Regions from separate parts of the Lysinibacillus sp. NPDC086135 genome, predicted to be linked through region 4. Evidence: riboswitches for the same ligand, from Rfam matches in the RefSeq annotation. Region 4 holds a riboswitch; each other region holds the start of a gene.
What was found. Region 4 has a riboswitch for cobalamin ahead of ACIPKN_RS13490 ((2Fe-2S) ferredoxin domain-containing protein). Riboswitches for the same ligand answer to the same signal wherever they lie in the genome.
Positions count from the first base shown of each region.

Region 1 (7,588 bases), on a different contig from region 4:
CATTTACTAGAATGAGCATATTTATAGTCAATTGCTAGAAATGCATAAACTATGATACTCATTTATTCAGAAATATACTTTATAGAAAGGGGGCGTAGTTAACTTGCAACATATAAGTGTGAGGGATATAAGAAAATTATTACAAGGAGAATTATTAAGCGGTTCTGAACACTGGTCTGTTAAACATGCAATTTATTATAACCGACATGAACTGACTCAAAATCATACACTTATGTTTGTTAGTAAAAGTGATCAAATTAACTGGCAAGAAATAGATCGAAAGGGACCATCTCTTGTCATTTCTGATAAAACATCAGAGGAATTGAAAAATGCGCTGAAAAATACGACCGTTATACGCGTCAAGAGTATTTTGCATGCCTATTGGAAATTTATGGGACATTACAGAAATTTATTTCAAATACCAGTCGTTGCTTTGACCGGAACATGTGGTAAAACGACAACGAAAGAAATGATTAAACATATAGCTAGTAAGGAATGGAATGTTCAAGCATCTGTCAGCAGTAAAAATGAGCCACGGCAATCCTTACCGTACTTGACTGGAATCGATCAGAATACAAAAGCAGCTATCTTTGAATTAGGGCTGGGTAATATCGGTAATATTAAACACCAATGTATGATCTATCAGCCTACGATTGGTATTATTACGAATATTGGTGTCCATCATTTAGATGGATGCAATAATCTTAATGGCTATATCAAAGCAAAGGCTGAAATTGTAGAAGGAATAAGAAAAGATGGCACGTTAATCATTAATGGTGATGATGAAAACATTAAAAAAATCCCCCTAAGTAAATTTAAAGGAAAGATTATTACCTTTGGCGTCAACGAAAAGGCAGATTATCAAGCTACGAATATACAATTCACTAAAGGCGGCATGAAATTTGTACTAAAAGTGTCAAATGACAAATACAATTTATTTGTTCCAGGATACGGAGAACACCAAGTATATAACGCATTAGCGGCTATAGCTGCCGTGAAGGAAATGGGACTTTCCATTGCTGTTGCAATTTCGCAATTAAAAACGTTCAAAGCGATGGCAAGACACTTAGAATTTTCTACGGGCATCGGTGAATGTACTATAGTAGATGATACTTGGACAAATAACCCGACTTCTGTTGAAGCGGCACTAAAGGTTTTGGATACGATAGGAAAAGGGAAGAAAGTAATTCTTATTTTAGGTGACATTAAGAGATTAGGAAATTTCGAAGAAAAATATCATCGAGAGATTGGCACAATGGTCGCGAAAAGAAATATTGATACGCTTATTACTATTGGCAATAGAGCAGAAAATATTGCGAACCAAGCGTTGAAGGAAGGCACCAAGGCAGATGTTCATATGTTTAAAGATGTTACAGGCGTTTTAGATGTACTAAAGCATAAGCTAGATAGTGAAACCATTGTCCTTATTAAAGGTCCAATGTCTAGCAAATCTATGATAGAATTTGCGAATCAGTTAAAAAATAAATAATAGAAAAAGAAGCTTCCTTAAGGAAAGCTTCTTTTTTAAACATTAATTCTGTTGAGCATTTCAAATTCAACCATTTGAAATGATTCTAGTAAACTTTCTTAAAAAACACGTTTTGCTGTAATATAATGCTCTTTATAATAGTCAACCATTAGTACTCTTGTAGTAATACCACTTGAACTTGGAATGATAATACGTTGATCTCCGGCATAGATAGCTACTAGTGAAGGGCTTTTAGAGCCTTTAACACTATTAAAGAACACTAAATCACCCTTTTTTAAATTGGTACGTGAAACCGTTGTTCCAACATTCATTAGTTCCTTTAAATTGGTTGTACCAAGTTTAACTCCACTCTTACGATAGACGAAATCTACATATCCTGGCGCTGTAAAGCGAAGACTTGCTTCATTATTTGTAGAACTCATAGTTACTTTATTTTTATAATTAAAGGCGTTTTCAACAATCTTATCGCCTTTCGTTGCAGGATTAGCTGAAAGTAATGTAGGTAATACTCTACGGGCCCCTACATAATTATCTGTATAATATGGTTTACTATTTAAATCAGAAATAACAATATTTTGCTTAGAATCAGCCATGTGAATCATTTTGTTGTTTCCGATATACATACCAACGTGGTCAGGGTCTGTCCCAGTTTTTTTACTCTTAAAGAATAGTAAATCACCTTTTTGTAATTGATTTCTGTTAACAGACGTTCCTTGCTGTAACATATAATCTTCATTATAAGTTGCAAGGTCAACACCATTTTTCTCGAAAATGTACATAATAAATGAAGCACAAGAAAATTTATAAGGATATGTAGCCTTGTATACAGAATTGCTGTATGTCGCCTTACCAATTAAGCTTTTTCCAGTTTGAATTAGTTGATCTGCTTTCGCATTAACTGCTTGTGAGTTATTAAGGGCATTTGTTGTTGTTGCAGCCTCAACTTCTATAGGTTGAACAGTTGGCTGTACCATCCCCACTGTGCTAAAACCTATCGTCAATGCTAATGTTGTTGTTAAAAATCGTTTATTCATGTTGTTAATTTCCTCCTGAAGCTATTGTTAGGATTAATCCCAATTTGGTTTGTCACTGGAATTAATCGTAGCATGAAAAAGTAGGGCTTCTTTGAGGAAATTGTTACCACGCTGGATGGGGATTCGCTGTAAACACCTGATATAAAAGGCTTCATCGCCTTAATTTACAGTTTTATTACAAATGTTTCAGTTGGGTGAAGTGTTTGTGGAAAACGAAAAATCAAAGGGGCAGGAAGTACAAGTTTTTCTAGGCATTGAAAGATTAAACGACAATCGCTCCTATACATTTACCATGGTATAGTTAGACTATTTCATCTTTGGGATCTAGCGAGAAATAACGGTTCCATAAGGAGGAGTTTCGTTCTAGCTACTAGGAGTGAGCGTTGAACTGTTTCCCACGGCTTGATTTGTTCCACGCTACGCTTTTGAACTAAAGATAAGTTGTTGCTATCACTATAAAATAGTGTGAGATGAGATGTCAGATACAGGCTTTGTGAAATGGTTAATTAGAGAGGAAAGTGAGCGTTGGGGATCAGCATCACAAATGAGACACTGGAGCGCAAGCGAGATGGATCATCGAACGCCCCTAGTACCTCTCATTATGCCTACAATTTTACGCACAGCTTTGTGTGTAGATCTTTTTTGCTCTTTAGAAGGCGGATGTCGATAAAATTCAGAAGTCGGATGACATTTTGTTAAAACGTCGTTGCTTTGCTAAAGATTCATACTTTATTTCACTAAATATTTTTTTACAGCATGCCTTCTATTCAACTGTTTTCCTTAAATTTCCTGAATCATCTCTACTCTATTACCGAATGGATCTCTAAATTCAAAGCGATCAAAATGAGGAATAGGAACTGAATCGAAAATTTCTATATGATGTTCGGCTAATACCTTCTTCCAATGTTCTATATTTTCAACTTGATAGGCAATATGAGCTTTTGTCGTTAATCTATCAAAGCCATCCTCTGTCCCTACATGTACCTCCCTATTGCCGACCTGTAACCAAAATCCACCTCGTCCTTTCAACGAATCAGGCTTTTCAAGTTCATTTAGTCCTAATACTTGACAGTAAAAATGTTTCCCTTTTTCTTCTTCACCTTTTGGAATTGTTATTTGAACGTGATGTAAGCCTATAACCATTTTTTCTCCTCCTTTAATTCTAATCGATACTTACTTCTAGGATAATAATGCCAAATCCTTTAATTTGACGAAGGAATAGTTTTTTTTCTCACGAATGTGGCCTTTGTAAAACCAGTAAGGAGAATTAGGGAATAAGCCCATAATAGCCATGAGGCGAAAAATCGATCTAAGACAACCGATAAATTCGGAAAAATATCGTCGAAGACTAATAAAACGACTGCATCGATAAGCATTCCAGGTAATGCAATGCAGATAGCAGCCAGTAATCGCTCTGTACCTTTTATTTTTTTTATAGAATAAATAGGTATTGTCGCTAGCCAAACGATTGGAAAAGCTAAAATGTAAGTAGCTATCATGAGGGGAGGTTCTTTAAGGGTAAAAAAGTAATGCCCTATAAATCGAAACACGGCACTTGCTACAAACCAAATCCCAAAACCCCAGCATAAAAAGAATCGCATAGTGTTCCTCCTCTAATTATTTTCCTAGACGATGTAATGTCTCAAGGATTTTTTCGAATTGCTGATAAAATACATCTATATCGAAATCGTCCCGCATCATCACTTGTATGGCCAAGCCATCAATTAGCGCGTTGAAAAAAATGCTCCAAGTTTCCATCGACACGCCATCAATTGGTGATGTATCCCATAATTTGTTTAAAATATTACGCAAATGTTCATTTTCGGCCGCTAAAATTTGTCCAATTTGCTGTCTAATAGTCGGGTTCGTAAAGCCAAAGACGATTAAGGTGAAAAATAATTTATGATAAAAGGCATCATCTTCATATCGACTTTTTGCAGAAAGAAGTGCAGATTGAATCATTTCTTGATCGGTCGTCAAAATCTCATGCCAAGAATTTTCACAGATGTCCTGAACTATTTCGAGAATGATTTGCTCTTTTGATTTGAAATGATAATAAATAGTTCCTTGTGTCACACCAGCTTGCTCAGCAACAGCCTTTAAGGTGAATTTTTCAATCCCTTTTTCTACTAAACTTTGCTTGGCAGCCATTAATAAATCTGATTTTTCAATACCAGTAGGCTTTGCCATTCATTGACACCTCCATTGTTATTAGTTAGTTGGATAACTAACTCAAAAATAACAAAAAATACCTCTATTTACAAGTGTATTTTAGTAATTAGATGTATAGGGCTCCCAATATGATAGAGTTGGATTGAACAAACGTGAAAATAAATCTACTTTTCTGAAAAATATGTGTTATAGTAAAGCATAATTAAATAATGTGTAAGAGTTGGTGCCAAATGAAAGTTTGGCTTAAAAGGGAAGTCGGTGCAAATCCGACGCTGTCCCGCAACTGTATATCGGAGCAAATCACAATTGCCACTGGGGAAACTGGGAAGGCTGTGAGGTGTGTTGATGAGAAGCCAGGAGACCTGCCAATTTCTAGTACACACCAAATACCTACGTGGAAATAGGTGGTGAGATGTGACCGTATCGTCCCTGTGCGACATAGAATCATGCGATATCTTGTAAGAATTTCGTATTGTTTTTTCATAGCTATTTTTAATTTGCGATAACAGCCATTTTCCAAAAAAGGAGAGTGGCTTTTTTTTTTACTTCTTATTAGAAGTTAAAGCCTCTGGCCGATGTCACGGAATCGGAAAGAAGACCGAAATGACCGACATCGTGTCGGCCCTCATACTGGCCTAAGCACATAGGGCCGATTCCGGACTCAATAATGCCGAGGCATACTTAATGGATCGGAGAGATGAACATGATTTATACAAGTACTATAGTTGGTTATCCGTATATCGGAGAAGATCGTGAATGGAAAAAGGCTTTAGAGGCTTTTTGGAAAAATGAGCTTTCAGAGGGTGAATTTTTGCAGAACTTAAAGGATATTCGTCTAGCCCGAATTAACAAGCAGCTTCAACTCGGAGTAGACCTGATAACTGTTGGAGATTTCACACTTTATGACAGAATGTTAGATACGGCAATGATGTTTGGCTTAGTTCCAAAGCGCTTTGATTGGCAGGGAGACAAAGTTGATTTACAAACATACTATAGGGTAGCTCGTGGTAGTAAAAAAGCCCTGGCTAGTGAGATGACGAAATGGTTTAATACAAATTATCATTATATCGTGCCAGAATACGATGGACAAGCTTTGCAATTAACAGAAAATAAAATATTGGCAGATTTTTTAGAGGCTAAGGAAGCGTTTGGTATTACTGCAAAGCCTACATTGATTGGCCCTTATACATTTTGTAAATTAACGAAAGGCTATGACAAACTATCGCAGATTACATTCATTTTAGCATTACTACCACTTTATACGCAGGTCCTAAAGGAGCTCGTGGATGCAGGTGCACAGTGGATTCAATTAGAAGAACCACTTCTTGCCACAACATTAGATGAAGCGGAAGTTAAACTTGTTCAAGAAATTTATACACAATTAGCTGCATCAGTACCCGAAGCTAAAATTATGCTACAAACTTATTTCGAATCATTATCAGCATATGAGTCAATTGTAAAACTTCCTGTTCGTGGGATTGGGTTAGACTTTGTGCATGGCTACGGCAAAAATATGGAGTCATTACGTCAATTTGGCTTCCCAAAAGATAAAATATTGGCTGTTGGTATTATTAATGGAAGAGATATTTGGCGTTCCAATCTAGCAGAAGTTAGCTCAACTATTAAAGCCATTGAACAGCTAAGTGGCGCAAAAGAACTATGGATTCAATCTTCATGTAACTTACAGCATGTTCCAATTACGACCACACTTGAAACTAAGCTTGAATCAGTTCTTAAAAATGCCCTCGCCTTTGCGGATGAAAAATTAGTTGAAATCATGGAAGTAACAAAATATTTACAGGGCCAAGACAGTCCCTCAAATTACAAACTATCGGAAAGTATGAAGGCGATTGAAGCGTTGAAAAATCATCCGATTCGCCAAAATAAAGATGTTCAAAAAGCGGTTCGAACAGTGTCGAAACAAGATTTTGAACGCCATAGTGATTTTAAAGCACGGCAAAAGATTCAACAGCAAGCATTGCAATTACCACTGTTCCCAACGACAACAATTGGGAGCTTTCCGCAATCGGATGAAGTCAAACGAACACGAAGTGCATGGCGCAAGAAACAAATTTCCAATGAGGATTATGCAGTATTTGTAGAACATGAGACAAAGCGTTGGATTACTATTCAAGAGGAATTAGATATCGACGTTCTTGTGCACGGTGAATTTGAGCGCACAGATATGGTTGAATATTTCGGGGAAAAACTAACAGGTTTTGCATTTACGGAGAAAGCATGGGTTGTTTCATACGGTTCCCGCTGTGTGAAGCCACCAATTATTTACGGTGACGTTGCATGGGAAGCACCGATGACAGTCAAAGAAACAGCCTATGCTCAAAGCCAAACGAAACGCTATATAAAAGGTATGCTTACGGGTCCTGTGACAATTTTAAATTGGTCCTTTGTACGGGATGATATTTCCCGAAAGGATGTAACATATCAGATTGCTTTGGCACTCCGAGAAGAGGTGGAGGCACTAGAAGCTGCAGGCATTTCAATTATTCAGGTTGATGAACCAGCATTACGAGAAGGCTTGCCGCTTCGTAAAGAAAATTGGGGAACGTACTTAGAGTGGACAGTAAATGCTTTTAAACTTGCTACCTCTAGCGTGAAGGATGAAACACAAATCCATACACATATGTGCTATTGCGAATTTAATGATTTTATCGAGCCAATTAGTGCATTGGACGCTGATGTTATTTCCATCGAAACGTCACGTAGCCATGGCGAGTTAATTTCTTCTCTGCAAGTCAATCCGTATGAAAAAGGAATTGGACTAGGTGTTTATGATATTCATAGTCCACGTGTACCGAGTGAAAAGGAAATGCTAAGCATAATGCAGGATAGCTTACAGGTTTTATCAAAAAATCAATTTTGGGTGAATCCTGAC
Region 1 is NZ_JBIVCA010000006.1:87,307-94,894, reverse strand. It holds gene ACIPKN_RS10255 (UDP-N-acetylmuramoyl-tripeptide--D-alanyl-D-alanine ligase) at 104-1,489, shown strand; gene ACIPKN_RS10250 (C40 family peptidase) at 1,588-2,523, opposite strand; gene ACIPKN_RS10245 (VOC family protein) at 3,304-3,666, opposite strand; gene ACIPKN_RS10240 (DUF5367 domain-containing protein) at 3,726-4,124, opposite strand; gene ACIPKN_RS10235 (TetR/AcrR family transcriptional regulator) at 4,141-4,713, opposite strand; cobalamin riboswitch at 4,900-5,079, shown strand; gene metE (5-methyltetrahydropteroyltriglutamate--homocysteine S-methyltransferase) at 5,399-7,588, shown strand, end outside.
Region 1: it holds a riboswitch for cobalamin, as region 4 does, so the genes downstream of both, metE (5-methyltetrahydropteroyltriglutamate--homocysteine S-methyltransferase) here and ACIPKN_RS13490 ((2Fe-2S) ferredoxin domain-containing protein) in region 4, are expected to answer to the same signal.

Region 2 (7,588 bases), on a different contig from region 4:
TAGAAAAATATGATACAAGATAAACTACAGCAGGCAGAGGTCGTAGCAATCGTAGGGCCAACTGCTTCTGGGAAAACGGCACTAAGCATTGAGTTAGCAAAAAAATATAATGGCGAAATCATCAACGGTGACTCCATGCAAATCTATCGAGGATTAGATATTGGGACAGCGAAAATTACGGAGGAAGAGATGGAGGGTGTACCCCATCATTTACTAAGCTTCAAAGAGCCAACAGAGTCTTTTTCAGTAGCAGACTATCAAAAATTAGTGCGAGCTAAAATTGCAGAAATTCAAGCGTGCGGTAAGCTACCGATTATTGTAGGGGGCTCAGGTTTATATGTGCAGGCAGTACTCTATGATTTTCAATTTACAGAGGAGCAGGTAGATGAGGTGGCACGAAAAGCCTATTATGCAGAACTGGAGAAATTAGGTCCAGAGGCAATGCATGCTAAGCTTAAAAAACTTGATCCACAAACAGCAGAGACGATTCATCCAAATAATACTCGCCGTGTTATACGTGCGTTAGAGATGATTGAGCTTAGTGGCGTTTCAAAGGCATCCGAAGCACAAAATCGTGGAGAAGTCCCACTTTACAATCATGTGATAATAGGGCTTGGGCAAAATATGTCACGTGAGGTGCTCTATGATCGTATTAACCGCCGTGTTGATATAATGATGGAAAAAGGACTTTTAGAAGAAGTAAAAGGCCTATGGCAGCAAAATATACGAGGTGTACAGTCAATCCAAGCAATCGGCTACAAAGAACTATATGATTTCCTTGATGGAAGATGTTCTTTAGAAGAAGCCATTGACAGCTTAAAGCAAAATTCTCGCCGCTATGCGAAAAGACAGCTAACATACTTCCGCAACAAAATGGATGTATATTTTGTTAATAATGGCGAAAACTTTAATTAATTCCTAAAAATTACTAATTGCTAAATTGGTAGAACATGCTACTATAGGAATGAAGAGGTAGAAAGAGAGCATAGGGAGGCATATTTGATGAAATCAATTAACTTGCAAGATACATTCTTAAACCATCTACGTAAAAATAATGTTTTTGTAACTGTGTTTTTGTTAAACGGATTTCAGTTAAAAGGAACTGTGAAATCCTATGATAATTTTACAGTTTTATTACTAGATGCTGAAAGCAAGCAACATCTTATTTACAAACACGCTATTTCTACATTTGTTCCAGCAAAGCAAGTAGATTTTTTAGAAACAGAAGAATAGAAACATGAGAGTAAAACAGTTAGTGTTCATGACACTAGCTGTTTTTTTGCCCACAGGCTATAATGTAAGAGGAAATCGACATATTGGAGGACTACACAGATGAAAACTATGGAAACAACAGAAATATTAGGACTATTAGATGCGAACGAAGATCTATACATTATTGATGTTCGTGAAGATGATGAAGTAGCACAAGGCATGATTCCCGGTGCGCAGCACATTGCTCTTGGGACAATCCCAGAGCGTTTAGGTGAATTAGATGCTACTAAGCCATACATTATCGTTTGCAAGGCAGGCGGTCGTTCAGCAAATGCTTGTGCATACCTAGAAGCTCAAGGCTTTGACGTAACAAACCTTGAAGGCGGCATGCTTGCTTATGATGGAGAGTTAGAATTTAAATAATGGTCGATTAAACCTCGAACGCATTATCAAGACTTAAATTGTAAAAATCATAAAATATAAAGGGTGATACATATTAGTCATATATAATATGTATCACCCTTTTACTTCTTGCTCAGTAATTGCACCTGATTTGGATATTTATGTTAATATCGATGGTTATCTTGTGAAAAATTTTACAGTTTAGTTGATGAGGAAAAAATTACATATATATAATAAGGCCATACATTGTTAAGATTTGATAGGCCAAGTATTCTAAGGAAAGAAATTAGAGTGGGAACGTTTCGCCAACAAGTGGAGACGTTTTTTACTAACCATGCAGTATACTATCGAAAAATAATAAGAGTAAAGAATTAGGACATAAGAGGGTGTTTTTTATTGAAAAGAAAATTTCAAAGACTTTAAAACGAATAGAAGAGGATATTAAATGATGATTTAGGGAAAGCAAGGGATAGATTACACGGGTTAATAGCAACCTTTCCTAATGAATTAGAACTCCGTAAAAAGTTGGGAGACATTTATTTTGAGTTAAAATATCCTGCAATGGCTGGTCGATACTGGTATTTAGAAAAGAATAAGACTCCAAAAATGGTACATGCGTGTATTGAATTTGAAAGCTCTATGGGAAATGACATTAATAATATAGCAAGAGCTTTAAAGTATAAAGGTGATATTGAACTTTTAAAAGGACTGGATTTAGACCCAGCACTTTTATCTATCAATAAAGTAAAAGAAAAATTAGTAGAGGAACCAGATGCTTCAATAGAGGGTGAACATAACTGGATTATTTTTGGTTGTCTTTCAATCATAATTTTAATATTTATTTTTGCATTGGTTGGAGTTTATACATTTTTTAAATGGATATTTTAAATCAAAAATTTTTTTCATTAGAGGATAATGGAAAGAAATTTTTTACTAACGAGATGCAATAGCTGGCTGTATGTGAATGTATAAGGTACATAGAAATAGCGTTAGTTCAAGAGGTGAATATTCCCAATTGTATGGAGGAGTCACGTTGGTGAATGAAGTAATTACAAATGCTAAAGAAATGATTCAAAGGTCTGGAACATCCACTAGGATAGCCACAGTTAGAGAAATAAATGACCTAAATGAAAAACTAGATATTAAACTTCCAGAGTGGTTGATAGAACTAATGACTACGGTAGAAGTGTGTGATAGTAAATTGGTAGTTCCTCTAGATGAAGAAGCTGAATTGCGAATAGAATTCTTGAATCCAGAGAGTATTAGTAAAGAATGTTTATTATATGTTCCAGGATGCGCAGTACATAAAAACGGTTATATTTGTATCGGGTTAGAAATAGGTATTGGAAATCCATACGCAATAAATATACATGAAGGAAATAATCCTCCTGTCTATTTATTAGATCATGAATACGGTGAAGAGACTGAAACGATAATTGAAAATAAACTAACTGTTGTAAAAAAATTATCCGACCTTTTCCTGGTTGCGACTATAAAAAAGGAAAATTGTTGAATAGCACTTTTAAGACTTGATTTACACTTAAAAAATTTAGATAGGAAAACACCTGAATAAATACGATAACTTTTAAGTGTTTTAAAATTATGAGGTGACGAGTGAGGATAGGTGTGGAGAGATACATCAAGAAATATATACAGGGTTTTTTATTTGCAATTATGTTACCAATTTATGATGCATTATGGAAGCTTTCCTGGAATGATGGGGAGTGGAAACATTGGTTAGCGATGGCATTAATATTACCAGTCGTTGTTTATTCTTTTTATGATGCCGGTAAAGAATTCATGAAAGTTCGAACTTTTTCAAAAGAAAGTGTTTTAATGTATGTTTTTTAGGGTTGGGAAGTATTTCGTTTATTGTGGTGGGGAATATCGTAGGCTTGTTTAACTTTTAGTAAAATATGATTAATAACATATGCAAACCTAAGGGGGTGCGTTAATTAAAGATCATTGAGTTACATACGCAGCTCTTTATTCTTTTTTGAATAGATAAAGCTCAAATAATTAGTGATACCCAATTAAGCAGTTATACCGTTTTCCCTGGTTTTACGTTCCAAGATGTTTCGAATGAATATTATATTATGATATGTAGAGAACCCTGTAGCTCATCGGAGAATTTGCGATAAGTACAGGGTTCCTTTATTTAACGAGAAATTCTTTAAATTACTCTGTAATCAGTATCGCCGCTGGGGTGTTAAGCGAGCCAGCTGTAGAAGTATAGACTGAATGTGTAACACTAGTTCCTTTAGGTATAGTAAATGTAGCAATCCGAACACCTTGGGTATTGGAAGCCAGTGTAGGAACACCGTAAGTTGGACCATTGTTCCAACGTACAGCGCCGCCATATGAACCTCCACGACCTGTCAAATAGACCTTTAATGCCTTATCGGCTTGAGTTGGGTTTTTGAAAGTGATATTCGCCTTATAAATAACACCATAATGCCCCTTATTAGTTGCTACAGCTTCGCTAGGCATATAGCTAGTGTCTTTAGTCATTAAGTTGTCATTAATGCCATTATTTATAGAGAAACTTTTATTGCCGTCTCCAACAGTATATAGAGCAGCAGCACCATCTGAAGTACCATAGCCGTCGATATTGGAAAAGTTCCAAGAACCACGCGGATGAGTTCCAACTGGTGACACAACTGCATTTTGATTACTACGAAGATCGGCAGTAGTACTTTTAGCAGCTACTGTTCTGACTTTATAAGACATTGGAGAACTAGACGATAACGTAAACTCAATAATTCCACCCACCAAATAACCATTTGGTACTTTCCATTCTTTAACTAATCCAACTTTCCCCGCTGCAATGGAACTATCAACCGGAGAACTAGGCGTTAATGTATTTCCGAGTAAAGCTTTTGCGGCACATTTCCCATGAGCTACAAAGTTGGTAATAGTCTCGACACAGTCTTTAACACCAGAGACTTGATAAGTACTGCCACTTGAACCATTACCAATGGTAACACCAAACTTGATAGTCGCACCTGTGTTATTTAGATGCCAAACAAACATTCGATAAGTTACACTCTGTAATCCAGATGCAGTATCAGCCCAAAGCGTTGCAAAACCATTAGTAAATGGAACAGAGCTACTAATAGTTTCTGGATTATCAGACAAGAAGAAACGTTGATTATTACTTGCTTTACCGTATAATTTTAAAGATGGTACCACATTTGGGATTGTCGCAGCAGTTAAATCAGATTGAGAACATGAAGCCATTATTATTTCCTCCTAAAAGTTATTTGAGATGTGAGACTAGTGGATGTCGTTGATTAAGGTTATCCACGAACCTTGTTATCAACGATTTCTCACACTCATATAAATAAAGTGATTAAGAGGGGGAATAAAACAACCTTCATTTTATTTTTTTTTGCAATCATTTAGGCTAAGGGTGACGAAAAAGCTCAGATGCCTTCAGTAAAGAGTAGCCTTTAAGCTATCTTCTTAAAAGTACAAATTGATTTTTCTTATATTTTCAAAAATTCTTATCGGCTCCAATTACAGGGACAGTTGATTGGACGCGGTTATCAGATACGTTTACATTACCAAGTGAAACCGCGTATATACGTGTCGATTTATTATTTAAAGGTATGAGATATAATATTCGCTTTCTTGTCCCGGTTGATTGTTGAGTCACTTGGAAAGTCGGACTCAGAAAAGTTGGCAAGAAATATACAATTTCACTAATGTATTGACACAAAAACTACTTTGACGTAGATTTAAAGTAATTGCATAAGAGCATTAGGTGCCCATTGCGGGAGAATAGGGAATAAAGTGAAAAGCTTTAGCGGTCCCACCACTGTAAAAGAGAGTTTCATAGAGAATGCCACTAGCATCGTTCTGGGAAGGTTCTATGAAATGTTGAAATTGAGCCAGGAGACCTGCCTATCTGCTTCGGTTATATAGACGATGGAAAAGTCTGTAGTTTATTTGTTATGGAATAAACTACAGGCTTTTTATTTTTTCTATAAATCATTCTTCAAGTTACAAGGGCAAAAAAGAAAGGGGAAATTTTCATGCAATTATTACAACAGACGATTCAAAACATTCAAAGTGCTGACTACATAATGATGGAGAAGGCAAGAGAACGCATAGATGCACTTTGCAAGCCGCCTAGAAGCTTGGGGAAACTGGAGGCCCTTGCTGTGCAACTATCCGGAATTACAGGCGAACTATTTCCTGCGATTGATAATAAAGCAATTATTGTCTGTGCCGCAGATCATGGTGTTTGTGATGAAGGGGTGACATCTAATCCACAAAATGTAACAGTCTTTCAAACATTAAATTTTCCTAGAGGAGGAACTGGTGTCTGTGCCATCGCAAAAATCACAGATGCTAAAATTGTCACAGTTGACGTTGGTGTAAAAGAAGATATTCCACATGATGCTGGTGTTATCGTAAAAAAAATTAAATATGGCACGGACAATATGGCAAAGGGCCCTGCTATGTCAAGGGAAGAAGCCATTCAATCTATTGAAGTAGGAATTGAAGTAGCTACAGAAGAAATAAAAAATGGGATAAATGTACTCGGGACAGGTGAAATGGGTATTGGTAATACAACACCGAGTGCTGCCATATTATCGGTTCTTCGTGAATGTCATCCGAATGAAGTGACAGGCTTCGGTGCAGGTGTTGGACCAGGCGGGATAGCGCATAAAGTACAAGTCATTTATGATGCTATTGCATTAAATAAACCAAATCGTGATGATGCTATAGATATTCTTGGAAAAGTCGGTGGATTAGAAATAGGCGCTATGGCTGGGGTGATACTTGCTGCCGCTGCACATCGTAAACCTGTTGTTATTGATGGTTTTATTTCTACCATCGCTGCCCTTATCGCTTACGAACTTGAACCTAACGTAAAAGACTATATCATTCCTTCGCATGCCTCTGAAGAACCAGGTGCAAAAATTGCCGCTGAAATGCTCGGAGTTGAACCGATGTTGCAGATGAATATGCGATTGGGGGAGGGCTCTGGTACAGCTTTAGCCTTTCCTATTTTGGACGCAGCGTGCTCTATGATGAAAAATATGGCTACTTTAGAAGAAGCAATGTTGCTGTTGAAAAAGTAACTTTATTACGCGGATCACGGTGTGTGATAAACGAAGTCATGGATAGAACCGTCAAAATCGTGGATAGAACAGCCGAAGTCGTGGATAGAACCGTCAAAATCGTGGATAGAACCGTCAAAATCGTGGATAGAACAGCCAAAGTCGTTGAATAGAACCGCTAAGAAAGAATGAATTTAAAAATTAAAGCCCAAATATCAGATTTGGGCTTTAAATATGCAACAGTATATCTATGCTCGATTCAACTTCCGTAACGGTAAACGCCATTTCTTTATATATGAAAGTATTCTTAGTACTGTGATCACACCAAATAATACATATAAAAAGATATCCCCTGAAAATAGTTGAAGTCCTATGATAAGCCCGGCTAATGCTGCCCAAACACCATAGATTTCATCGCGGAGGACTAATGGTTGTCGTCTAGCTAATAAATCACGAATAATTCCACCGCCTGACCCTGTTAAGACAGCAGCAACAATAACGGCACTAATAGGCATGTCGAGCTTCACAGCATAAAGGGCACCTTGAATCGCAAATGCCGATAATCCAATAGCATCAGTGACATTGCCCCAACGATGCCAATGTTGAATGAGTCGATGTGGAAATAAAAAAAAGAGCGTAATAGCTGCAATGGCAATTTGGAACATTCTATCCTGCCCCCACAGTGTTGTTACAGGTAAACCTATAAGTAAGTTTCGTATAGCTCCACCACCAAAAGCAGTTACGATACCGAGTATATATACACCGAATAAATCGTATTCTTCCTCCATTGCAATTATTGCCCCGGAAATTGCGAAGGCAATTGTGCCAATGATACTAAAAACCTCCCAAGCCAACCCTTTCACCCCTTATGTGAATAAATCATTTTATGTTGTTGTAGATTA
Region 2 is NZ_JBIVCA010000003.1:339,281-346,868, forward strand. It holds gene ACIPKN_RS06630 (alpha/beta fold hydrolase) at 1-23, shown strand, start outside; gene miaA (tRNA (adenosine(37)-N6)-dimethylallyltransferase MiaA) at 10-915, shown strand; gene hfq (RNA chaperone Hfq) at 1,003-1,233, shown strand; gene ACIPKN_RS06645 (rhodanese-like domain-containing protein) at 1,333-1,635, shown strand; partial or broken gene ACIPKN_RS06650 (DUF6584 family protein) at 2,010-2,502, shown strand; gene ACIPKN_RS06655 (SMI1/KNR4 family protein) at 2,651-3,127, shown strand; gene ACIPKN_RS06660 (hypothetical protein) at 3,241-3,465, shown strand; gene ACIPKN_RS06665 (hypothetical protein) at 3,793-4,854, opposite strand; cobalamin riboswitch at 5,361-5,538, shown strand; gene cobT (nicotinate-nucleotide--dimethylbenzimidazole phosphoribosyltransferase) at 5,652-6,707, shown strand; gene ACIPKN_RS06675 (hypothetical protein) at 6,731-6,859, shown strand; gene ACIPKN_RS06680 (trimeric intracellular cation channel family protein) at 6,935-7,540, opposite strand.
Region 2: it holds a riboswitch for cobalamin, as region 4 does, so the genes downstream of both, cobT (nicotinate-nucleotide--dimethylbenzimidazole phosphoribosyltransferase) here and ACIPKN_RS13490 ((2Fe-2S) ferredoxin domain-containing protein) in region 4, are expected to answer to the same signal.

Region 3 (7,588 bases), on a different contig from region 4:
CTATTTCTCGGGTCAACCGTTCTATACATGAAAAGAAGTACAGGTCTTAATTTGTTATACTAGCAGTATTAGGAAGTAGCATCGGAGGTGACGCTGTTGATTTTTTTGAAATTTTTAATCGAACTCATTGTTGTATCAGTACTTATTTACTTTGTAAGTGGTCGATTAATTGGTTCAAATATTAATTTTATACGTAGGGTTCTTTCTGTAGTTATTAGTGTGACGCTTACGTCCTTTGTTTATTGGTATACCTATTTACGTCATACAGATTTTTTATACGAGCCAATGATGCAAACAGTGACAGAGGTCAGTACACTTGTTTGGATTGGCTGCATGCTACTAATTTCGATGCTGCTCTATCTCGTTTTTGAGCTTTTTGATCCAAGTGGTATGACAGCTAGAGATCGTCGGAATGGCAAAAAAAATTTATTATTGCGCCTTCGTAGTTACTGGCGACAGCAAAAGCGTTTGCGTCAGGTGTTAAAAATAGCAGTGACAAATGGCGTTGTTCAAACGATTAAATACGCAAGGCAACGAGAAAATGAAAAGGAGCTTGCTATTGCTTTAAGGATTACTTTGGAGCAATGTGGTGGGATATTTATTAAATTTGGTCAGGTACTTTCTACTCGTAAGGAACTGTTTTCGCCTATTTTTATTGACGAGTTAGAGAAGCTACAACATAATGTGAAGTCTTTATCGTCAGAGCAAGTAACCCAAATTTTAGAAGATTCACTTCCTAAGCCTATGAATGAAATATTTGCAAGCTTTCAAATGGAGCCTATTGCGGCAGCATCTATTGGACAAGTACATAAGGCACGATTGAAAAATTTTGATGAAGTCGTGGTGAAGCTACTACGTCCAGAAGTGAAGGGAATCATGCGAGACGATCTCGATATTTTAGAGGAATTTGCCAATTGGCTTTCAAACAAATCTACATGGGCTGAGTCGCTTGGGTTTCGAGAGCTAGCTAAAGGATTTGGCGATGGGTTACGTGAGGAAATTCATTTAGATATTGAAGCTCGTAATACATTGCAGGTGACGAATGCTCTTACAAAAAGCGATTATAAGGTGAAAATTCCTAAAATCTATACAGAATATTGTAATGAAAATATTATCGTCATGGAATATGTACGGGGAAAAAGCGTTGCAAATGCTGCGGCTGAATTTAATCGATTAGAAAATGATCGTAGACAGTTTGCGCGGACTGTTTTATGTTCTTTCATTGAACAGATGCTTGTTTCGGGTATATTTCATGCGGATCCACATCCGGGAAATATTCAGATTGATGAGACGGATGGCACACCGATCCTTCTTGATTTTGGGGCTGTTGGTCGTTTGGGAGCTACACAACAAGAAGGCTTAAAGCTAATTTTAATGGGGATTCATCTAAGTGATTCAAATACTTTATTTGACGGCATAACGTTATTGGTTGAAAATGCAGATCATGCAGATCGTGCAAAAATAGAGCAAGCAATTGATCAAATTCTCTTGAAAATTTCTTACGTGGATCGAATTCCGACAGAAGAATTAATACATGCGTTATTTACGGTTGTTCGTGATTTCGGTCTTACTTTCTATCCAGCAGTAGGTTTAGCGCTGCGTTCATTAGTAACATTGGAAGGGACATTACGGGTAATTGACCCGAATTTTGATATTTTCACGGAAGCGAAAGATTTTTCATCTGCATATATGCGAGCATCCTTCCTTAAGCCATTTAAAGAACCGATGGCAACGAAGGAACGTTTACAAGAAGAATTAGCAATGCTTATTCCGGCATTGCACAAAATGCCAAGACGAGTTAATCAGCTCATTCAACGGGTGGAGAGCGGAAAAATTACGTTACATCACGATGTTTTTTCGGATGAGGATAATGCTCGTTTTATTACAAATTTGTTTTCCCGTTTAGTCTTACTTCTCGTAGGTATTACCTTTGGGATTATTTCTGTAGCACTTTTAGCAATCTCGCAATTTATTCGTGAAGCGTACGCTGTTTACTTAAATACAGCTGCATACTTGGGATTGTTTTTATGTGCCATTCTTTTGGTACGCCTTTCTATCCAAGCGCTACGTTCTATGAGGCAATAGGAAGCACCAGCTTGGAGTGGAAATCAATCTTTGTTTATTGAAACACATTATTTATATCTATTCTTTTGCGACAAGATGAGGTAGGGGAAATGCTCCCTTACCTTTTTTATTTTAACTTCTTTCAGCAGATTCCGGATGCAATTATGTCGAGCCATAATGGATAAATGTTCTCGTGAAATATTACAAAAACATTACAAAACAGAAATTGGGTCTAATGGTAAAGTAGTTAAAAACGTTGTTATGTAGAATAAAACGTAGTTTTGTAGAATTTAATAGAATTTACATGAATATTACAAGAATGTTGCGAGTTTTACTAAACGATTAAAAAGCCGTGAAATAGTATAAAAGTTATGCTAATAATGCTAAACTTTAAAAGGCTAATAAAATATAAGAGAAATAAAACAATCGTTCCAGTGATTACATTAAAATACTAAGAGCGAAATTGACTAGTGAAGGGAAAGAATAACGTGGGTAAGCGCAATAAATGGCGTAAGTCGATGGTGCTAGCATTAGCACTAGCTGGCGGCTTATTATTTAATACAGTTCAACCAACCGTAGTGCACGCGGAAGAAACATCTCAACAAATGATTGATAAGAAAGCTAAAATAGATACAGAGGTTAAAAAGCTACAAGAAGAATTAACTAAACTACAAAAAGAGATCGATGAAAAAGTAAAAGTATTTAACAAAGTACAAGCAGATATTAAAGAAGTGGATGCAGATATTGTAGATACTAAAAAACGTATTGAGCAACGTTCAGCGATTTTAAATGATCGTATGGCTGCATACCAAGCTCAAGATAATACTGTGGGCGTTTATTTAAATGCTGTTCTTGAAGCAAAAAGCTTTGCAGATTTAATGGACCGTGTCGTAGCGGTAAAAACATTAATGGATGCTGACCAAGATTTAGTAGATCAACAAGAAGCGGATAAGGCTAACTTAGAGAAACAAAAAGCAACATTAGATGAAAAACAAAAAGAGCTTCAAAAGCAATTCCAAGAGCTTCAACAAAAGGAAAGCGAAATGGAAGTGAAAAAAGCTGAAAATGAAGCGAAATCTCTTGCGTTAAAGGCACAAATTGCAACGAAACAAGAAGAAGAACGTTTAGAAGCAGAACGTAAAGCAGCAGAGGAAGAAGCAGCTCGTTTACGTGCACTTCAAGCAGCTACTCCAGTAGTACAAGCAACAAATAACAACGTTAACGATAATACTAGTAACAGTAATACTAGCAATGCTAACAATAGTGGTAAAGCGAACAATGAAAAATCACCACAAAAAGTCGTTGTTGGTTCTGGTTCAGGTACTGCATCTTCAGGTGATGCAATTTCAACTGCAAAGCAATTCTTAGGCCGTAGCTATGTTTGGGGCGGCAGCAACCCATCAACAGGATTTGACTGTTCAGGTCTTGTACAATGGTCTTACAAACAAGCAGGCGTATCTTTACCACGTACAGCATCACAACAATATTTAGCAACACAACGTATTTCAGCAAGTGAAGCACGTGTAGGTGACCTAGTATTCTTCAGCTATGGTTCAGGCATAGCGCATGTAGGTATTTACTTAGGAAATAACACGATGATTGATGCTCAAAATAAAGGTGTTGTCATTGAATCACTTGATTGGTGGAATCAATATTTAGTAGGCTTCGGTCGTATTCAATAAGCCCTACTATTATATAGACGATTTAAATAGCGAAAAGGTCATCCTTGTAAAAAAAATTACAAAGATGACCTTTTTTTTATTTGACGGTATTTAAGGCCCTCCGAGTAAAAATCATACAGCCAGATATAGATCCATTAATTTAGGCTCGACTACTCGATGAATAATGAGTAAAATAGCATCTAAGATGAATAAATTTACATAAGTAGATATATTTACTACAATATTACCTGTTACTAAAATGAAAATAGAGCCGATGTAAGGTATAGCATCAATTATCCATATAATGATTGTCATCGTTATAGCGTATTTCGCTGGATTCATAGAAGGCTAATTCCAATTATAAAGCTAACATGTAAAATGTGTCTTTATAGCCGAAAGAATTGTTTTCTTGCATATTGATACTCATTTCTGATAATTTTGAAATATAGTTAAACTGTTTGTGACTTTAGTTTCGTAGTAATAAAGTAACGAATGATAGAAATTATTACAATACTTACAAGTTTGTCATTTTTGCGTTCATAAAGGTAGGGATGAATCATGGAAAAAGAGATTTTGCAACTTTTTAGTAATTTAACAGAGCGTGACCTTGATATTCAATACAAATCATACGAAGAATTAATGAAAATTATGCAGGAACCAGTTGATTGGACATATTCAGTTTGGGAACAACTTGTTCAAGCTCTTACATATAGAAATGGACATGTACGTGCAAGTGCTGCACAATTTTTATGCGCATTGGCAGCAAAAAGTGATCCTGAAGAAAGAGTATTAGAGGACTTCTTAAAGATTTGGGCAGTAACGTATGATGAAAAAATAGAAACTGCTAGGCATACTTTGCAGGCGATTTGGAAAATAGGTTTAGCAGGGCAGGTACAAAGAGATTTAGTCGTGTCATATTTGGCTAAAAGATTTCAAATATGCTTAGACGAAAAGCACCCGACATCGATACGCTATGATATTATTGTATCTTTTAAAAAGCTATTCGATGAAACGAAAGACCCGAAACTACTAGAGATTGCACAGCGATTGATTGAAGAAGAAGAAGATGGTAAATGCAAAAAGAAATATAAGAATGCCATCCGTTAAAAGATGTAAAATAGCTGTTTTTACGCAAATGCTTTCGTTGAGAGATAGCTTTTATAATATCGATCTATGAAATATAATACCTGCACGTGCATATGGTGATACCTGCATGATCTTTACCCATCGTATTTGTTTATTCTAATTCCACATCTATTTTTTCCTATTAATCTATGATAAACTGCTTAACAAGTGAATAATTCTTGCAGAATAAGGGTGCTGAACTATAGCATAATCGGGAATTCGGTGAAAAACCGAAGCTGTTTCCGCAACTGTAAGTACAGGAATCATAAAGATATACCACTGTCGAATGATCTGATGGGAAGGTTTATGACGCACGACATGATTGAATGTAGTGAACTGTACAAGCCAGGAGACCGACCTTTGTTTGAACGTATGATAACTCTTCGGAAGCTAGGAGAATATGCGGCAATTACATAGGCTATGTTGTGTCTATATGACACTATTTATGTTATTTTCGTTGTTTCCTTAGGAATGGGAACAACGTTTTTTTATGTACACTTATCTTTCACCGGAAGAAATCCTAAGAAGGTGTGAATAAAGTAGAATTTTTCACGAAGGAAAGCGGGGACTTAGATTTGAAAAAAGATGCACGTTATTCTTGTTATCCATTTATGCGTGAAAAGGCATCAACGGTAGATTTTGAAATTCGAACAGATAGCCTTACAACACATATTGGCGTCGCTTTGGCGGCGGTAAAAAAGGAAACAGTGGAGGTAGTATCAGATGATTTACTAGCCATTTTACCAATGGCTTACCATGTAAATGGGTCAGTACGAGGTAAATTGGCGGTAACCGAAGATGATTTGACTTGGCTAAGTGATCGCTATGATTTCTATGTTAGTCATGTTCAGGATGAAATACAAAACTTTGTATTACCTCAAGGGACAGAGGCCGCTACTGCATTACATGTATGCCGTAGTGAGGCGAAAAAATCATATCGTGTTTTGCACAAAGTATCTGAAGAACGGGAAGTACCTGCTATTCTCTTTGATTATTTAGGATTGCTAGCCAATGTCTTTTTTGTAATGGCTGTCTATATGAATCAGCATGCTGGTATTGCTGAAATACCGTTTATTAGTAAGTCATACCCGATGAAAAAGAAAAAAGGAGAATCAATGAAATGAAGAAAATGTTTAAGCTACAATGGCTTTCTCTGTTGATGCTGGCCCTCGTATTAGTTGGCTGCGGCACGAAAGAGGATACAAAAAAAGAAACTGTTTCTAAGGAAGATCAACAAGTTGAGAAAACTACTAGCTATAAAGTTAAGGATGACCGTGGTGTAGAAGTAGAGTTTGATGCAGTACCTAAAACTATTGTTTCATTACAACCGAGTAATACAGAGATTTTATTTGCGCTAGGCGTTGGCGATAAAATCGTAGGTGCAACTGAGTATGATACGTATCCAGAAGAAGCGCAAAAAATTGAGCGTGTTTCTACTTCTACAACATTCAATAGCGAGCGTATTTTAGCTCTAAAGCCAGATGTCGTTATTGCCTATACAACTGGAGGCAAAGATGAAGAAAATTTAAATGCATTAAAAGGCCTTGAGGATGCGGGTATTAAAGTGTTTGCCATTCAATCAGCTAAATCATTTGATGATGTTTACGGGGATATCGAACAAGTCGCAACGGTTATGGGCATCAAAGATAAAGGCGACAAGTTAAATGAAGATATTAAAGGTAAAATTGCAGATGTCCAAGCGAAAGTTAAAGATGTGAAAGAACCAAAAAATATCTATTTAGAAATTAGTCCAAAGCCAGACATCTATACAGCTGGTTCTGGTACATTCCAACAAGAAATTTTAAATGCTGCAAATGTTAACAACGTTTTTGCTGACCTTAAAAGCTGGGTAAAGGTATCTGAGGAAGATATTATTGCGAAAAATCCAGATGTCATTTTAACAACAGTAAACTATGTGAAAGACCCAGCGGCAGAAATTCTTTCTCGTGATGGATGGAATTCAATCACTGCTATTCAAAATAAAGCGGTTTATTCTATAGATACTGATATTTCAAATCGTCCAGGTCCGCGTATTGGCGAAGCAGTTGAATTAATCGCAAAAGCAGTATACCCTGAGTTATTTAAATAGTTTATATTGAAAAAGTGTATTTTGAAGCTGTCCTTTATGGGCAGCTTTTTTGATGATTGGATAAGGTGGATAACTGCTTCGCTATGATGAAAAAGTGATTAGGTGAAGTGGATAACTGCTCCACTATAATGAAAAAGTAAACAGATGAGGTGGATAACTGCTCCGCTATGATGAAAAAGTGAACAGGTGAGGTGGATAACTGCTCCACTATGATGAAAAAGTGAACAGGTGAGGTGGATAACTGCTCCATTATGATGAAAAAGTGAACAGGTGAGGTGGATAACTGCTCCGCTATGATGAAAAGTGATTAGGTAATACGGCCATATTCTCCTATTCAATAAAGCATCGCTTAAATCCCCTCATCGCTTTTGAAGTAGTGTATGACATTTCCTAGTCTGAAAATTGTATTATATCGGATTGTTTTATAATATAGAAGTAAGAATGCTTGCTAACAGAGAGAGGTGCAGTGAGTGAAACAGTTTGATATGAAGATTGTTCCGTTTGAAGCAGTTTATAATTTTCGTGATATGGGTGGTTATAAGTCGAGAGATGGACGTGCCGTTAAGAATGGTTTGATTTATCGTTCAGCAGCACTTGGTAAAATGACGAATGCAGATAAGGAGCTATTTAAAACGCTTGGTGTGAAAAC
Region 3 is NZ_JBIVCA010000020.1:22,078-29,665, reverse strand. It holds gene ACIPKN_RS21480 (ABC1 kinase family protein) at 97-2,085, shown strand; gene ACIPKN_RS21475 (C40 family peptidase) at 2,553-3,746, shown strand; gene ACIPKN_RS21470 (hypothetical protein) at 3,858-4,067, opposite strand; gene ACIPKN_RS21465 (hypothetical protein) at 4,284-4,832, shown strand; cobalamin riboswitch at 5,023-5,226, shown strand; gene ACIPKN_RS21460 (ATP:cob(I)alamin adenosyltransferase) at 5,426-5,974, shown strand; gene ACIPKN_RS21455 (ABC transporter substrate-binding protein) at 5,971-6,939, shown strand; gene ACIPKN_RS21450 (tyrosine-protein phosphatase) at 7,410-7,588, shown strand, end outside.
Region 3: it holds a riboswitch for cobalamin, as region 4 does, so the genes downstream of both, ACIPKN_RS21460 (ATP:cob(I)alamin adenosyltransferase) here and ACIPKN_RS13490 ((2Fe-2S) ferredoxin domain-containing protein) in region 4, are expected to answer to the same signal.

Region 4 (7,588 bases):
CCATGCTCACTAGGATAAGATGTATTGGCAGGTGCTGCTGCATTATATGGTGGAAGCACTTGAGATTTTAAATCTGGATGTTTAAAATCCACACCACCATCGATAACAGCTACTTTTACATCATTGTTGCCTGCTAATTCTAGTGCTTTATCAATTTGAAGTAGACTCAAATGGTACATATCCTGTTTCTTTGGATCTACTGCTGTGCCAAAGGAATGATACACGTAGCTTGGAGATACTTTTTTAACTCCTTTTTGTTTCACATAATATGAAACTGCTTTTTCTAAATCTGTTCCTTTGTTCAGTTGGATAACATCGTATCCTAATGAAGGAATAGAGCGGATCACTTTTGCGCCAATTTTTTTGTGCACATTCTTATCAAGACCGGAATGTTTGACGATAATCGTATCCTGACTAATCCATTCTTTTTGATTCTTAGATGTTTGATCCTTATTGCTAGCTACTTTCACTAACTCTTGGTTCTTCGCTGTTTTTTGTGGCGCTTCAGCAAAGGCAGAAGTAGCAGGAACCATTAGTGCTGCAGTTGCTACTAAAGCAACTGATTTTTTTTTCCAGTTTTTCAACTGTTTTCCCTCCTTGAGTGTGCCAAATATTTGTGACATCTATACTAATACGTATGACTAATAGAAAAGTTTCGTAATAAGTATATATTTTTCCAAAAGCACCATTCTATATTTTACCATATTTCCCCCATTATAAAAATATGTAGAAGAGAGGTCGAAACATTCTACTCGATTTGTGAGATTGGAGTAGGAGCTTGGATTCAACCATAATTGAATTGTACCAACTATGAACAAATTGTCTTAAAGCTGCTCAAGAAGTCTGTGTAAATCTTTCTTCGAACGGGGCATTTTAATGTTTTTTTTAAATAACTTTTTCTTTTGCAAGGCAATGGCCATTTCAAAGACCCATGGGCGTTCAAGATGGGCTCTTTCAAGCAAATCCTCTTGGAAGAACATTGCAACTGGATCTCCATTATAAATAATTCTCCCAGCTTCCATCACGATTATTTGATCTGCCCATTCATAGGCTAATGAAATATCATGCGTAGCTAGTAAAATTGTTCGTATATCGTTCTCTAACGTAGCTAAATACTTTAAAACTTGTGCACTATAATAATTATCTAGTCCAGCTGTCGGTTCATCTAATAATAAAACGGAAGGTTCCATTGCAAGTACTCCTGCCATTGCGACACGTTTTTTCTGTCCAACACTTAAAAAATGGATCGGTTTATCTAGCAATGCTTCGACTTCGGTTTGAGCGACAGCCCACGCAATTTTCTCTTCAATTTTTTCAGTTGTCCAGCCAAGATTCAAAGGACCAAATGCAATATCTTGCTTAACTGTGCCAGAAAAAAGCTGATTGTCGGCATCCTGAAAAACAATACCAACCTGTTGGCGCAATTTTTTTAATGCTTTTCTACTATAGTTCAGGTCATTGCCACAAAAGGATATACTTCCAGCGGTAGGCTTCAAAATACCATTTAAATGCTGAAATAACGTTGATTTTCCAGCTCCATTATGACCGAGTAAAGCGATTTTTTTCCCCTTTGGAATTTGAAGTGTAATATCTGTTAGGGCATAAGTTCCATCTGCATAAGCGTAGGATAAATGTGTTAAATCAAAGTATAAATCTGTCATCAGAAAAACCCTCCATAAATGATGAGGAGTATAAAAATAGTAGCAATACCTACCCAATTTTTCGCGTTATAGGTAACATCGTCTTGCCAATAAACAGTTTCGCCACCACGCGCTTCCATCGCATTGTTTAGCTCACGACTTCGTTGGAACATCTCGACAAATAAAGCTGCAATTAACATTGATACCGAACGGAGCCACTGCATAGGGGAGCTGTATCCTAGACGAGCCTGCTGGGCAAGATGAATTTTTTGCATACTATCTAAAAAGATAAAAATAAAACGATACGTTAGCTCTACTAGCTCTACAAATAGAGTTGGAAGTCGCCATTGTCTTAGCACGTAACAAATAGATTGGACTGATGTTGTGAGAATTAAAAAATACAAACAGCTAATGCTGCCAAGGACGATGAAAAAAAGCTGTTGCGCTGTCACGAGGCTCGCTCTGCCGATAAAAATCGTCCAACTATTAAATGAAAATGACCAAATATACGTTGGTAACGTGCTAGTTGTTGGCGCTATAGAAATTAAAATTGACACTAAACTTGATAGTAAAAAAAATCCAGGTAGCAATAGTAATTTAGCATAATATTTAGCAGGGATTTTTGCGCCTAAAATGATAAAAGCACTCATCACAATAAATGTAATGAGTGACATTCGTTCATCTCTCATGATAAGCGACAATATAAGTAGTCCAAGGGATAACGTCGTTTTTTCTAACGGATGAACAGACGCTAATTTATTCAAATAAGCATACTTATCAATGAGTAACATCGCTTAACCCTCTTTATGTTTGCCACGCATTAAGCCAATGAAATAGCCGATAAATCCAGCGCCAATAGCAGCTTGTAGTGCGAATAATAAGCTTTCAATTTCACCACTTGGTGGCTCCCATAAGCTTTCAAACCATGGCTCGTAGTTTGCATCAATTTCACTAATTGCTGCTTCCGCTTCGCCATCAGCCCCCTCGAATTCTGCACCTTTTTGAATAAATAGGGGGATAATTGCTAGGAACACAACAATGGCTAAGAGCAGTAAGTTCTTTTTCATGTTAGTGAGCCTCCTTTGTTGAGAAAACACGTAGAGCTTTTAATTCACTCACATTGTATTTTTTCAGAAAATTCATAACGATCACTGTTAAAATTCCTTCACTAACAGCAAGAGGAATTTGTGTTAACGCAAAAATACCAGCAAATTTTGTGAATGAAGCCATAAAGCCACCGACCTCAGAAGGGAAGGCAAGAGCTAATTGTACAGATGTGACAACATATGTACCTAAATCACCAAGCATTGCTGCTAAAAAGACGGCTACTGAAAATGATAATCCCAGTTTTTGTGAGCCCTTAAATACATAGTAAGCGATAATAGGGCCCATAATTGCCATGGAAAAGGTATTTGCCCCTAATGTTGTAAGCCCACCGTGTGCTAACAGTAAAGATTGGAATAATAATACGATTGTCCCGATAACACTCATCGCTAATGGTCCAAAAAGAACTGTCCCAAGTCCAACTCCAGTTGGATGCGAACAACTCCCTGTTACAGAAGGGATTTTTAAGGCAGATAGTACAAAGGCAAAGGCACCCGATAGCCCTAATATCATTTTTGTTTCAGGATTTTCTTCAATGGTTTTACGAATAGAACGTAATCCTAAAATAATAAATGGAATCGATACGACCCACCAAAAAATCGCCCATTCAATTGGCAAAAAACCCTCCATAATATGCATCGCAAATGCACGATTTGGCACGAATAAAAATGCCAATAAGAAATAACTAAGCTTCCAACCTGAAAATTTCAAGAATCTCTCCTCCTAGCTTTAAAATTTTTCGAATTAGTATGCGATCGATAAAATTTCGCCTTGGCGTAATTGTAGCTGCCGCTTCGCTTTCGCTACAGAAAACATTTGTAGCTGCCGCTTCGCTTTCGCGCAGATAAACAATGCGTCCGGATTTTGAATTGTGCAAGCACAATTCATTCCTTTCAAAGTCCGTGACATCCGCCGGAAGCTTTTTTTCATTCAGTAGGTGTTTTGGCCCGGTTGGAACCATATCTGTACTCATCTACTACCTTGAGATGGAGTCTCTTCTGAATGAAAAAAAGCACTTCTCCGATAGTGGAAAAGTGCATGCTAAAAAAGCAAATAAAATTCTAATCTGCTAAGCCGCACACCCATCCTCGTAGGTTGAAACGATCACATATTTTTCGGCAGGTCTCCTGGCTTTAGTTCAACGTTTTATAGGCCTTCCCATCCTTTGGACAGTGACATTCTCTATAAAACTTCCTAGTACAGTGGCGGGACCGCGCCGGACTTGAACCGGCTTCCCTTTTAAGCGAAATGCTGAACAATTCGCACCGAAAAAAGATGAAGTTGTGAGATTTCACGACAAAGTGTAACATGAATTTCCATATATATGCTATGATTTTTATAGAAAAATTTTAAATTAATAGTCTACGTCGAAAATTTAGATAAATCAAAAAGAAATGTCGCGTTTTTCTATAGAATTTTAAAAAAATTGTCACAAATTAAGAAAGTAATATTGAAATTTTTAAAAAATAAGCTATGATAGAAACAGTTTTCAATTACATTAAAATTCTTTCAGCAAATGTCTTTTGTAGCGAAAGTGAAGCGTTAGCTACAGAAGTCTCCTACCTCTATAGATGGTAAGATGAATGCTGATTTAAGTTCTTTTCAGCGGGTGTCAAAACACCTGTACCTGCTGAAAGAAGTTAAAGCCTCCGGCGGCTGTCATGCAATTATGCCGAGGCATACTTGATATATTAAAAATTCATATAAAACGTCCATAAGTGCTTGAATATTCAAGATAATAGGGAAATCGGTGAAAGTCCGATACAGCCCCCGCTACTGTAATAGCTGATGAAATCGCGGATGCCACTAGTGAAAACTTGGGAAGGCGCGAAAGTAAAAGGAAGCTTAAGTCAGGAAACCTGCTTATGGGATGATACATGCAAACTTTTCGGAGGGAGAAGTTGAAGCGAAAGCGAGTACCCGTATATATTCGTTTTTATTTGGCTTCTACAAAACCTTTACTCTTCGTCTAGAGTAAAGGTTTTTTTTTCCTAAAAGCAAATGAGGGGAGAACGACTATGACAACTTGGAATTTAGAGGGGATGAAAACACATCTTTTTATTTGTAATGGTAGTAGCTGTATGAAAAAAGATGGGGAGGACATTACACAGGCGATCCGTGATGAAATACAGTTGCTGGCGCTTGATAAGGAAATACATACGACGAGAACTCGCTGTAATGGCAGATGTAAAGATGCTTGTGTTGTCATTGCATATCCTCAGGGAAATTGGTACCGTGTGCCAACAACGGAGCATGCGAGAGCACTCGTACAAGATTTAAATCATGAGTCGTTACATAATGAGCATGTCTTTACATTGCAGGAAGGTTCGTTACAGCGTACAGCACAAACAACAGCCATTAAAGGCATTGAAAAGGTGAAAGAGGGGTAACAAAATGGCACAAAAAGGTAAGATTTTCGTAGTTGGCTTTGGTCCTGGAGACTTTAAACATATTACGACTCGTGCTGTGGAGGCACTACAACAAAGTGATATGATTATAGGCTATAAAACGTATGTTGAGCTTATTCAGGATTTAGTTAGTGCAAAGTCGATTATTAGTACTGGTATGACGGAGGAAGTTTCACGTGCACAGGAAGCGGTACGTCAAGCAGAGGCTGGAAGTATCGTATCGGTCATTTCTAGTGGAGATGCCGGGGTTTATGGAATGGCAGGATTAGTGTATGAGGTATTAATCGAGCTAGGCTGGACAGAGGCAACTGGTATCGAGGTAGAAATTGTTCCAGGTATTTCAGCTATTAATTCGTGTGCAAGTTTACTAGGTGCTCCAATTATGCATGACGCCTGTACCATTAGTTTAAGTGACCACTTAACACCTTGGAATTTAATTGCAAAAAGAGTAGAAGCGGCAGCAATGGCGGATTTTGTTATTGCTCTTTATAACCCGAAAAGTGGACGTCGTACGAGACAAATTGTAGAGGCACAACGAATTTTATTGGAATATCGTTCGCCAGATACACCAGTTGGACTTGTGAAAAGCGCATATCGTGACCGCCAGGAAATAACGATGACTACTTTAGCAGAAATGCTTGAACATGATATCGGCATGTTAACGACAGTTATTATTGGGAATTCAACAACATTCTTCTACGACAATAAGATGATTACGCCACGTGGTTATCAGCGTAAATATACACTTGGTGTAGAAAAACAACCGTTACGACCGCATCAACGACTTAAGGAAGAAAATGAACCATGGGCGATGAATCAAGAAACAGGAGCAGCGCGTAATGATTTTGCGACAGATCCTAATGCAAATCGTATTAAGCCCAGTTTAGCCATTAAACCACAACCAAAGTCTAACAAATCGTCACTTGAAATGGCAACAGCAGCTCTTGCAATGGTAAAGGGAACAAACGCTGTGAAAGTATCACCTAAGCGTGTTCAACAAAAAATCGAATCTATTTTTGAATTAGCGGTTAGTCCTGGGGTAGCCAATAAGTTCTTTACGCCTCAACAAATGAAGACTTTAGCTGAAGTAGTTGGTGAGGAAGGAACGATGGAGTATACACCAGACCATCAAATTCATTTGAAAATTCCAACGTCTGACCCTGAAGAAATTACAGCAAAGCTCCGTGAAGTTGGCTTTTTACTTGCACCACTTGGTGACGTGCTTTCGTTAAAGGCTTGTGACTTCTGTTACGGAGAAAAGGTCGATTCGATTCCATATGCAGAAGAGATTCAAGAAAAGCTTGGGGGTATGGCGTTACCGAAAACATTAAATATTGGCTTTAATGGCTGCGGTATGGCGTGTTATCGAGCAGTATTTGATGATATTGGCATCGTTTATCGTAAAAGTAAATTTGATGTTTTTATTGGTGCCAAGCCGGTTGGTCGTACAGCTCATGCTGCACAGCCTGTTGTTGAGGGGTTAGAGCCTGAACACCTCATACCACTTATCACCGACATTATCGATGAATATAAAGCAAATGCGCATCCAAATGAACGTCTGTTTAAATACTTCAAGCGTGTGAAAAAGATCCTACATTTTACGTATCAGGATATGTCTTCAAAAATAAAAGTAGAGCCCGCTCCATGCGGCGACTAGTGAGGAGTAATGAGATGAAAGCAATTTTATTTGTCGGCCACGGGAGCCGTTTAGAAGCAGGAAATGAAGAGGTACGCACGTTTATCGAGCAAATGACACCTCGCATTGATGAACGTTTTTTAGTAGAAACATGTTTTTTAGAGTTTGCCTCGCCAAACATTGAAGAAGGTATTACGAACTGTGTGAAGAAGGGTGCTACAGAGGTGCATGTTATTCCGATCATCCTGCTTCATGCTGGACATTCAAAACTACATATTCCAGCAGAAATCGAACATGCGCGTGAGCATTATCCAAATATAACGTTCACATATGGGCAAACAATCGGTATCCATGAAGAAATATTTGCTATTTTAGAAGATCGTTTAGTAGAAATCGGTTTTAATGCTGAAGAAGAACATGAAGATACTGCCATTTTATTAATTGCACGTGGTGGCAGTGATCCTGCTGCAAATGGTGATTTTTATAAAATTACACGCTTGTTATGGGAAAAACTCCCGGTTAAGTATGTGGAAAGTGCATTTATGGGTGTCACTGATCCGCGTGTTGAAGAAGGAATTGAGCGCTGTGTGAAGCTCGGTGCTAAAAAAATTATTATGCTACCGTACTTTTTATTCACAGGTATCCTAATGGAACGTATGAACGGTATGTGTCAGCAATTTAACGAAAAATATCCGGACTGTGATATTCAAATTGCTAACTATTTTGGCTATCATGAGCGTTTACAAAATGTACTATTAGAGCGTATTGAGCAAGCTGTAAATGGCACGTCAACAGGTATG
Region 4 is NZ_JBIVCA010000009.1:145,543-153,130, forward strand. It holds gene ACIPKN_RS13460 (S8 family peptidase) at 1-584, opposite strand, end outside; gene ACIPKN_RS13465 (energy-coupling factor ABC transporter ATP-binding protein) at 825-1,661, opposite strand; gene cbiQ (cobalt ECF transporter T component CbiQ) at 1,661-2,431, opposite strand; gene ACIPKN_RS13475 (energy-coupling factor ABC transporter substrate-binding protein) at 2,435-2,707, opposite strand; gene ACIPKN_RS13480 (energy-coupling factor ABC transporter permease) at 2,709-3,455, opposite strand; gene ACIPKN_RS13485 (hypothetical protein) at 3,430-3,717, opposite strand; cobalamin riboswitch at 3,845-4,029, opposite strand; cobalamin riboswitch at 4,444-4,625, shown strand; gene ACIPKN_RS13490 ((2Fe-2S) ferredoxin domain-containing protein) at 4,763-5,134, shown strand; gene cobJ (precorrin-3B C(17)-methyltransferase) at 5,139-6,809, shown strand; gene ACIPKN_RS13500 (sirohydrochlorin chelatase) at 6,824-7,588, shown strand, end outside.